Regions from separate parts of the Bacillus sp. JJ722 genome, predicted to be linked through region 3. Evidence: predicted binding sites of a transcription regulator. Region 3 holds the regulator's gene; each other region holds the start of a gene.

The links. The regulator NrdR, encoded in region 3, represses ribonucleotide reductase genes. The targets are predictions, from matches to a motif close to AACACNATATATNGTGTT.
Region 1: V7014_RS01665 (anaerobic ribonucleoside triphosphate reductase) is a predicted target of NrdR. The motif match lies at 1,538-1,555, and genes of this name have one in related genera.
Region 2: V7014_RS00675 (vitamin B12-dependent ribonucleotide reductase) is a predicted target of NrdR. The motif match lies at 1,462-1,479, and genes of this name have one in related genera.

The regions. Positions count from the first base shown of each region.
Region 1 covers NZ_JBALMO010000009.1:7,717-11,011, reverse strand. The annotation lists gene V7014_RS01665 (anaerobic ribonucleoside triphosphate reductase) at 1-1,493, opposite strand, end outside; gene V7014_RS01660 (PTS fructose transporter subunit IIABC) at 1,931-3,295, opposite strand, start outside.
Region 2 covers NZ_JBALMO010000005.1:48,490-51,784, reverse strand. The annotation lists gene V7014_RS00685 (rhodanese-like domain-containing protein) at 1-118, opposite strand, end outside; gene V7014_RS00680 (lipoate--protein ligase family protein) at 374-1,210, shown strand; gene V7014_RS00675 (vitamin B12-dependent ribonucleotide reductase) at 1,572-3,295, shown strand, end outside.
Region 3 covers NZ_JBALMO010000078.1:36,859-40,153, forward strand. The annotation lists gene speD (adenosylmethionine decarboxylase) at 1-199, shown strand, start outside; gene V7014_RS11200 (hypothetical protein) at 474-866, shown strand; gene nrdR (transcriptional regulator NrdR) at 1,002-1,460, shown strand; gene V7014_RS11210 (replication initiation and membrane attachment family protein) at 1,535-2,941, shown strand; gene dnaI (primosomal protein DnaI) at 2,947-3,295, shown strand, end outside.

The sequences.
Region 1 (3,295 bases), on a different contig from region 3:
TGAGCATATACGAGTCCATGTTTAATTCCTAGACGCGGTAAATTAATTGTTGTAAACGAAAGATTCCCTCGCCCACTTACAATCTCTGAGCCACAGGTATTACCTAAGACACGCGTACGACAGCCCATATAAGTGGCTTCTGTTTCCGGCTTTCCTTCAACATAATACGCTGCATTAAATGGTGCATCCAAAAAACTAAAGTTAGGGAAAAGACGTTTAGCAGATACTCGACAAGCTAACTGGAATAAATCATAGTTCGGATCCTCTGGATTTAAGCTAATCCCTTCTTTTACCTTGAAAATTAAAATAGGAAAAATCGGTGTCTCACCATTGCCCAGTCCGCTTTCTAATGAAAGTAATAAATTCTTTGAAATCATCCTTCCTTCAGCTGACGTGTCTGTTCCAAAGTTCACACTTGAAAAAGGGACTTGAGCTCCCGCACGTGAATGCATTGTATTTAAGTTATGAATAAAAGCTTCCATCGCTTGATACGTTTTTTGATCTGTTTCTAGTTGTGCTTCTTTATATGAGAAGTTTTGAATTTTTTCAACGAGCTGTTCATCTATATGAAATTGATTCATGAATAGCTTTTTCTCTATACTCTTATATGCATCCGTTAAAGATAATTGCAGCTGAGTACCACTTAAATCCTCAGCTTCCCGTACTAATTCTTTTAACCCTTCTACCTCCTCTGGATTATCCAAAAACTGTATTGCCTTCCGTAAGTGATTTACATACGACTTCTTAAATGTTTTCTTTACACCATCTGCTAGACCATAATCAAAGAAAGGAATACTTTGACCACCATGTTGATCATTCTGATTGCTTTGAATGGCAATAGCAGCTAATGCCGCATAACTAGTAATGTCGTTAGGCTCACGCAAGAACCCATGGCCCGTTGAGAATCCACCTTTAAAAAGTTTTTTCACATCGATTTGACAGCAAGTTAATGTACCCATATTTAGAAAATCCATATCATGTATGTGAATTTCACCACAATCATGCGCATATGCATACTCAGGCTTTAATATATTCGCCTTACAAAATTCTTTTGAAACCGTACTCCCATATTGAAGCATCGTGCCCATCGCAGTATTTCCGTCAATATTAGCATTCTCACGTTTTATATCAGCCGCATCGGCATCTAAAAATGTAATTTCTTTAATTGATTTCATTAATCTACTCTTCGAATCACGGATTCTACTACGTTCACCACGATATAAAATATATTGCTCACTCGATTTCACATGACCGCTCTTAATTAAAGTTCTTACTACTACATCTTGTATATCCTCAACACTAGGAATACTACCTACAAATCGTTCATCCAAAATTGTAATAACTTCATCTGCTAACTTCATTGAAGTCTGGTGATTCGCTTGTTTTCCCTCTCTAGTAGCTACTTGCTCTGCAGCTAAATAAATAGCATTCGTGATTTTTTCTTTATTAAATGGTCTTATTCTACCGTCTCTCTTACACACTTGATCAATCATTACAATCCCCCATCAAGCTATATATTGATTACAGAAATAAACATAGCACAATATATAGTTTAAATATCAAAAAAAATCCCCTCTAACTTAAGTTAAAGGGCACATCCGTCTATTAATTTAAATCTATCAAAATACAAATTTATCGTCAATGTCAGTTAAAATAAATACTAGTATTGTAAAATAATCTTATTAAAAAGTTCACTTTTTATCCATTTACTCATAACTTTTCATTTAGTTAAATGAGTATTCGTGAAATATCAGTTACTCAATTTTTCATAGCTTTCTAAAAATCCTGCAAGCTTAACGCGATCTAAAGATCAATAGAGCATGAAAGAAAGACAAAACATACCATTCAAATGTTTTGATAATGTCGGTTTTCGCATAAATAAAAAAAGGTATCCTCAAATTGATAAACAATCTGAGGATACCTTTTTTCCTTACATGTTTTCCTGTACTGGTTTCTTCCAGAAACCAACAAGTAGTGCTGTAACAACTGAACCGATTATTAATGATACAAAGTACATAAATGGGTTTTCTACTGCCCAGATTACAAAGATTCCTCCATGAGGAGCTTGTAATGTACATCCGAAGAATAATGCAAGTCCCCCTGCTACAGCGGAACCAATAACAGAACTTACAATTACACGAACTGGATCTGCCGCTGCGAATGGAATTGCGCCTTCAGTGATGAAAGATATACCCATAATATAGTTTGTTTTACCAGCTTCTTTTTCAGCTTTTGTAAATTTATTCTTAAAGAAAGTTGTCGCTAAAGCTAAACCAAGTGGTGGAACCATACCGCCAATCATAACTGCTGCCTGCGGTGCAAAGTTACCTGCATCAATCATCGCAATACCGAATGTGAAGGCTGCTTTATTAATTGGACCACCCATATCAACCGCCATCATACCGCCTAAGATTATACCCAGAAATACAATGTTAGTTCCTGATAAACCGTTCAACCATTCTGTTAATCCATCCATTATTAACTTCACAGGTGGATTAACTACAAACATCATAATAAGACCAGTAATAAGAATACCTAAGAATGGATATATTAATACTGGTTTAAGACCTTCTAAAGATTGTGGTAAACCAGCGAATATCTTCTTCAATCCAATAACGATATAACCTGCTAAGAAACCAGCGATCAAGCCACCAAGGAAACCAGCTCCACCTGAAGCTGCTAACATACCACCAACCATACCAGGAGCAAAACCTGGACGATCCGCTATACCCATAGCAATAAAACCGGCTAGAACAGGTACTAATAATGCGAAGGCATTACCGCCACCAATTGTACTTAATGCTTCTGCAATCGTACCTTCTGCTTTAAATCCACCAATTAAGAATGATAAAGCAATTAATAAACCACCACCAACAACGAATGGTAACATATTCGATACACCATTCATTAATGGTTTGTAGAAATATGAATTTCCACCTTTAGATGATTCATCTTTCGAACTAGATTGGCCACTTGCTTTATAAATTGGCGCATCTTGATTGACCGCTCTATTCAATAGCTCTTCTGTTTTACGAATTCCAGCAGCTACAGGAACTTCAATCACATGCTTACCATCAAAACGATCCATTTCCACTTTTTTATCTGCTGCGACGATGATTGTTGTTGCTTTCGCAATTTCTTCATCAGTAAGCTTATTCTTAACGCCTGTTGATCCATTAGTTTCTACTTTAAAAGGGACGCCCATTTCTTTCGCCTTAGCTTTTAAAGCATCTGCTGCCATATACGTATGAGCAATTCCCGTTGGGCATGCTGTAGCGGCAAGAATTAGCTTTTC
Region 2 (3,295 bases), on a different contig from region 3:
GATAGCCTTCAATAAATTCTTCTTGAGTTAACGTTTTTAAAATTCGACGTTGTGCCCACCACGTGTACACAGAATACACGATTACGGCAACTAAAAGTATAAGCAAGAAATACCACACAGTAAAAAAACTCCTCTCAAAACTAAAAAACAATCCAATCTTTAATTATTATAATATCCATATACCATAATATCAAAGGAATTTAACATAATCATGTAGGAAAAGCATTGTTTTTTAGTTGAAATGTTCAATTGTTTAATTTAGTATGTATATTGTTTGAAAAGATATTTGAAAGTTTGTTTGGTTGGTGGCAAATCCCGATACTAAACAATGTTAGGAATAAAATAAATTTATATAGAAGGTAGGCTTCACGATATGAACAAAGAAACGTGGGCATTTATTGATTCGGGCAATTGTTCGCCTAGCTATAATATGGCTATGGATGAAATGCTATTGAAATGGCATAGTGAAGGGGAAATACCACCAGTGATTCGCTTTTACGGTTGGAATCCAGCAACGCTTTCTATAGGCTACTTTCAAAAAGCTGAGAAAGAAATTGATTTACATAAGGTGAAAGAAGCGGGACTTGGTTTTGTGCGAAGGGCAACAGGTGGTCGTGCTGTGTTACATGAGCATGAGCTTACATACAGTGTAATTGTAAGCGAAGAGCATGAGCAAATGCCAAAAAATGTTACAGAAGCGTATCGAGTAATATCCGAAGGTATTTTAAAAGGGTTTTTAAATCTTGGTTTTGATGCATATTTTGCTGTTCCTAAAACGGAAGAAGATCGACAAAAATTAAAAGACCCTCGTTCAGCAATTTGCTTTGATGCTCCAAGCTGGTATGAACTAGTTGTTGAGGGGCGTAAGGTTGCAGGAAGTGCACAAACACGTCAAAAAGGTGTTATTTTACAACACGGCTCTATTTTGCTTGATTTAGATAGTGATAAATTGTTTGATTTATTTATTTTCCGAAACGAACGCTTGAAGGAAAGAATGTTCAAGAGCTTTCGAGATAAAGCGGTGGCTATCAACGAATTATCTGATCGAACAATTGGCATAGACGAAGCAAAAGTAGCCTTTAAAGAAGGTTTTGCGGAAGGACTTGAAGTTAATCTACAAGAATACCAATTATCTGAAGCTCAGCAAGAAGAAATTACAAAATTAGCTCAAGAAAAATATGAAAGTGATGCTTGGAATTTTTTGCGATAAACGGGTTCCGTTCATCGCTTTTTTATGTGTGATAATATTATTTTTCAATAGGAATGAACAGAAGATCTTGTATTTTTAAGGCTTCTTTTATTCGTGAAAAATGCAACTTCTGAAAAGGTGGGAAAAAAGATGAAAAATCGTATAAAATTCGTTTATTCTTCTTTTTTCTCTTTTATTTGAGCTTTTCTTAGTTTGACAAATTTATTATTTTGTTTTCTTGGACACAATATATAGATAGGTTGTGAAATTAAAACACAATATATTGAATAATATCTCTACATATGGTAAGTTAATGTTACTTTATAAAATCAACCTAACTAGGAAAAATATAAATGTAGTACGAATAAAGGAGAGATTGCTTATGTCTGTTGCGATTAAGCAAAGTAGCAAGAAAAGTATTGAAAGTCTAAACCAGGACATTAAATTGTTCCCGCAAGTTCATCCAATTACACCGGACATGAAAATCACGCATAAAGGCGTTTCACGTTTAGTTATGATTGATCGATATTCTTTTAAAGACACCGAGAAAATCACCTTATCAAATGGTGATTTTGTTGTGTTAACGATAAAAGAAGATCCTAAGTTTCCAGCTCGTGGCTTAGGACATATCGTAAGCATTGACTGGGAGAAGAAAAAAGCACAAGTATTGGTCGAAGATGAATTTCGTGGCTCTTTAGACAAACCAGAAGAAATTGAAACAGGCATTATTAATCGTTCTCTAGATATTATTGAGAAGCCCCTTGAAATTTTTTATGAACAAATTGCGAAAAGAAATGCGACAGGATTAGCTTCTGTTGAAACAACTGAAGAAAAGAAACAAGAATGGTTCGAGAAGTTCTATCAAGAGCTAGCTAACATGCACTTTGTACCAGCAGGAAGGGTATTATATGGTGCAGGATCACAAACAGATGTTACATATTTTAACTGTTATGTGATGCCATTCGTACCTGACTCTCGCGAAGGAATTTCAGATCACCGTAAGCAAGTAATGGAGATTATGAGTCGTGGTGGTGGTGTTGGAACGAACGGTTCAACATTACGCCCTCGCAACACACTTGCAAAAGGTGTAAATGGTAAATCTTCAGGTTCCGTTTCGTGGTTGGATGATATTGCAAAGCTTACACATCTTGTTGAGCAAGGTGGATCAAGACGTGGAGCACAAATGATCATGTTAGCGGATTGGCATCCTGACATTATTGAATTCATCATTTCTAAAATGCAAAACCCTCGTATTTTGCGTTTCTTGATGGAAAATACTAAAGACGAAAATATTAAAAAATATGCGAATGAGAAGCTTAAATTCGTTCCTTTAACTGAGTATGAAAGAGATATGTATCAAGGTATTCTTAATTATAAACAAATTCCTGGTCAAGGTGGTTTTACGGATCAAGTGATCAGTGAAGCGGAAGAAAAGCTTCAAACTGGTGGTCACTATAGCGTGCATAATCCAGAATTCCTTACAGGTGCTAATATCTCTGTCTGCTTGACGAAAGAATTTATGGAAGCTGTTGATCAAAATAAAGAGTATGAACTGCGCTTCCCACATGTTGAAAGTTATGATGAAGCTGAAATGAAAGAATATAATGAGGAATGGCATGAAGTAGGGGATGTCCGAGAGTGGGAAAAACGCGGACATAAAGTGCGAGTTTATCGTACAATCAAAGCGCAAGAGCTTTGGAACTTAATCAATATTTGTGCTACGTATTCGGCTGAGCCTGGTATTTTCTTTATAGATAATGCTAACGATATGACAAATGCAAAAGCATATGGTCAACAGGTGGTAGCTACGAATCCGTGTGGAGAACAACCACTTGCACCTTACTCTGTTTGTAACTTAGCAGCTATTAACTTAGCTCAAATGGCGGACAAAGAAAATAAAACAGTTAACTTTGAAAAGCTGAAACACACGGTTGAAGTAGGGATTCGTATGCAAGATAACGTAATCGATGCAACACCTTACTTCCTTGAAGAGAACAAGAAGCAAGCGCTTGGAGAACGTCGAGTTGGATTAGGCGTTATGGGACTACATGATTTACTTATTTATTGTGAATCTGAATATGGAACAGAAGAATCAAATAAACTTGT
Region 3 (3,295 bases):
TATTTCGGAATCCCATTTAACGATACACAGCTTTCCAGAACATGGATATGCGAGTATTGATGTGTATACGTGTGGCGAGTTAGATCCAAATGTGGCAGCTAATTATATTGCTGATGCTCTAGGCGCAAAAACACGAGAGAATATGGAATTACCTCGTGGGATGGGTCCAATCAAAGTCGATGAAGTAAATGCTTTATAATGACTAAATCTCCAGGAGGTGTGTTTACACACCTCTTTTTCTAATGGTCTTTTCCAATAGAAAGAAGAGCGTTGTTTTATTTATCCCGTTCAAACTGGCGCTAAGAATCCCACTTCAAAACAGAAAGTAAAAGCGAATACGTTTAAGTGGAAGATGAAGCACCAGTAAGAATCCGATTAAAGTTTCACTTTATGTATAGTAATTTTACAGACGCCTTTTGTTTTGTGTAAAATAATAATAACAACATTAGAATAGCAAACGAGGTTGATATGAGATGAGTTTTGTAAGTTCATTGCGAGAGCGTTACACTTTATATTGTGAAACAAGTGATAGTCATCATGATAAACATTTAAGAACACATTATTATAAGAGTTCAAAGCAACAGGCTATATCCCATGTGCAACAAATTATTCAACAGAACAATAATCTAACTATTGTTTCTATTTCAGAAGAACATGGAGAACTATGTGCATCTTTTCAGACGTCCATTAAAGGTTTTATTGTAGTTAGTATTATTCCGGTTACCCCTTTAGAAGTTGCAGTAGACTTGACTGTTTCAACAGACCAAAAGCGTTTAACAGGATCTAATCCAATTCTTAAGGAAATGGCTATGGAATTATATAAGCTATTTAATCAACAAATGAATTTAGCTAAACAAGCTGTGTAAATGCTATACGTTTAGAGGTAATCTTCACTTTTTCTATTGTACAAGCACGCTGTTTTATATAATATAAGGATACAATACAACTTCTGACAATGTAAGCAGACTATTGTCGTTGTTGAAAAATATGGAGTTGATACTATGAAATGCCCTAGTTGTCAACACAACGGAACGCGGGTTTTAGATTCTCGCCCTATTGATGAGGGGAGAGCGACAAGAAGAAGAAGAGAATGTGAGAAATGTGGCTTTCGTTTTACAACGTTTGAGAAAGTAGAAGTGAGCCCATTAATCGTAGTGAAAAAAGAAGGAACACGTGAAGAATTTTCAGGTGATAAAATCCTACGCGGTTTAATAAAGTCGTGTGAAAAACGACCGGTTTCGTTAAAAGAACTAGAAGATTTAACATTAGATGTAGAGAATGAATTAAGAAGTAGTGGCTACTCCGAAGTGAAAAGTGAGATAATAGGAGATATGGTCATGAATCGTTTAGCGAAGCTTGACGAAGTCTCATACGTTCGCTTTGCATCGGTTTACCGTCAATTTAAAGATATTAATGTGTTTATTGATGAATTGAAAGATTTGATTAATAAAGAGCGTTGAGGGCTGGTTTTTTGAGGCTCTCTTTTTTCTATGAATGATAACTTGTATTATCGAGTGAAAGGTTGGAACTTACAATGATGAATCATTGGCAACAGCTTCTTCCAGTTGATCAATACCGTGTAACGACAAAAGGTATACTTCGAGATTATGACCGGAAAATCATTGCGATGCTTTATCAACCTCTTATCGGTCCGTTAAGTATGAGTTTGTATTTCACGCTATGGAGTGAATTAGAAGCAAATAGACTTTGGGGAGAGGAAAGTAATCACTATTGTTTAATGAACACAATGTGCCTTCCTTTAAAGGAAATATATAATGCACGAAGCAAGTTGGAAGGTATTGGATTACTTAAAGTGTATAAGAAGCATGATCAACAGGAAGAAACAACATTTTTATATGAACTTATGGCTCCTTTAAATCCAGAGCAGTTTTTTACAGATGGTATGTTAAATATTTATTTGTATAAAAAAGTAGGAAAGGGACAATTCACGAAACTGAAACGTTTCTTTTCTGATGACACTTGGAATGAGGCAGAATATAAAGATACAACAAAATCTTTTACGGAAGTATTTTCTTCTCAATTAGATTCGCTTTATGTGCCTTCTGATGATGGGTATGAATTAGAGGTTGAACAAGGAAGTACTTTTGTTAGTGAAAACGAAGTACAAGATCTTGAAGGATTTGGTGATCGCTTTGATTTTGGATTGTTCTTTGCAGGAATGAAGTCGTCTCTTATTTCAGAGAGGGCTTTTACAACGGAAATCCAAACTGCGATTGCAAAATTAGCTTTTATTTATGGAATTAATCCAATTGTTATGCAATCCATCGTATTGCGGGCTGTTAATGTTGATAATGAAATAGATGTGGAGGAACTCCGTAAAGCTGCGCGAGATTGGTATCAAATTGAATATAATCAAGAGTATCCTTCTTTAGCGGAACAAGTGCAGCCTGCTAAGTATAAAAGCGATGTACGAAAGCCTCAATCAAAAGAAGAAGAAAGAATTCAACTTTTGGAGAGAATATCACCACGAGAGTTATTAATTCAACATGGTGGTGGAGGCGAGCCATCTAAGGCAGACTTGCAAATTGTTGAAGAAGTCATGATGAAGCAGAAACTGTCACCTGGAGTAATGAATGTCCTCTTGGAGTACGTCATGATTATGACAGATATGAAGCTTTCTAAAGCATATGTAGAGAAGATTGCAAGCCATTGGTCTAGAAAAAATGTGAAGACCGTTAAAGAAGCGATGGAATTAGCTAAAAATGAATATAAACAAGCGCAAAATAGAAACGCGAAAGGTAAGCCTTCCTATTCTAAAAAGGCTCAAAATCCTGTTCGGACTGAAATTGTGCCAGAGTGGTTAAAGAATAGTGAAGCCAATGAAACGGCGGAAGTGAAATCGGAAGAAGATGCCGATTTCGAATCGAAAAAGGCTCAATTGCAAGCGAAGCTAAAAGAAAAATATAAAAGAAAAGGGTGATCATAATGAGAAAAATTAACCAAGCTTTGTCAGGTCTCACCCGTACGAATGATTTTTCAAAAAGGTATGAAGCGATTAGGAAAGAAACATTGTCTCATCCTGACATTCAAGAGTTCTTAAACCGCAATAGTTCATTGATCGATGAAGAAATAATAGAAAAGAGCTTAATGAAATTTTATGACTATACTACGCAACAGAAAGACTGTTCACATTGCCCTTCTTTAGAGGAATGTAAAAATACAGTAAAAGGTTATACTGCGCATATGAAGATACAAGGAAAAGCGGTTGAGTTGTTCTACGAACCATGCGCGAGCAAGAAGAAAGTAGATGAGCGTCGACACCGTGAGAATTTAA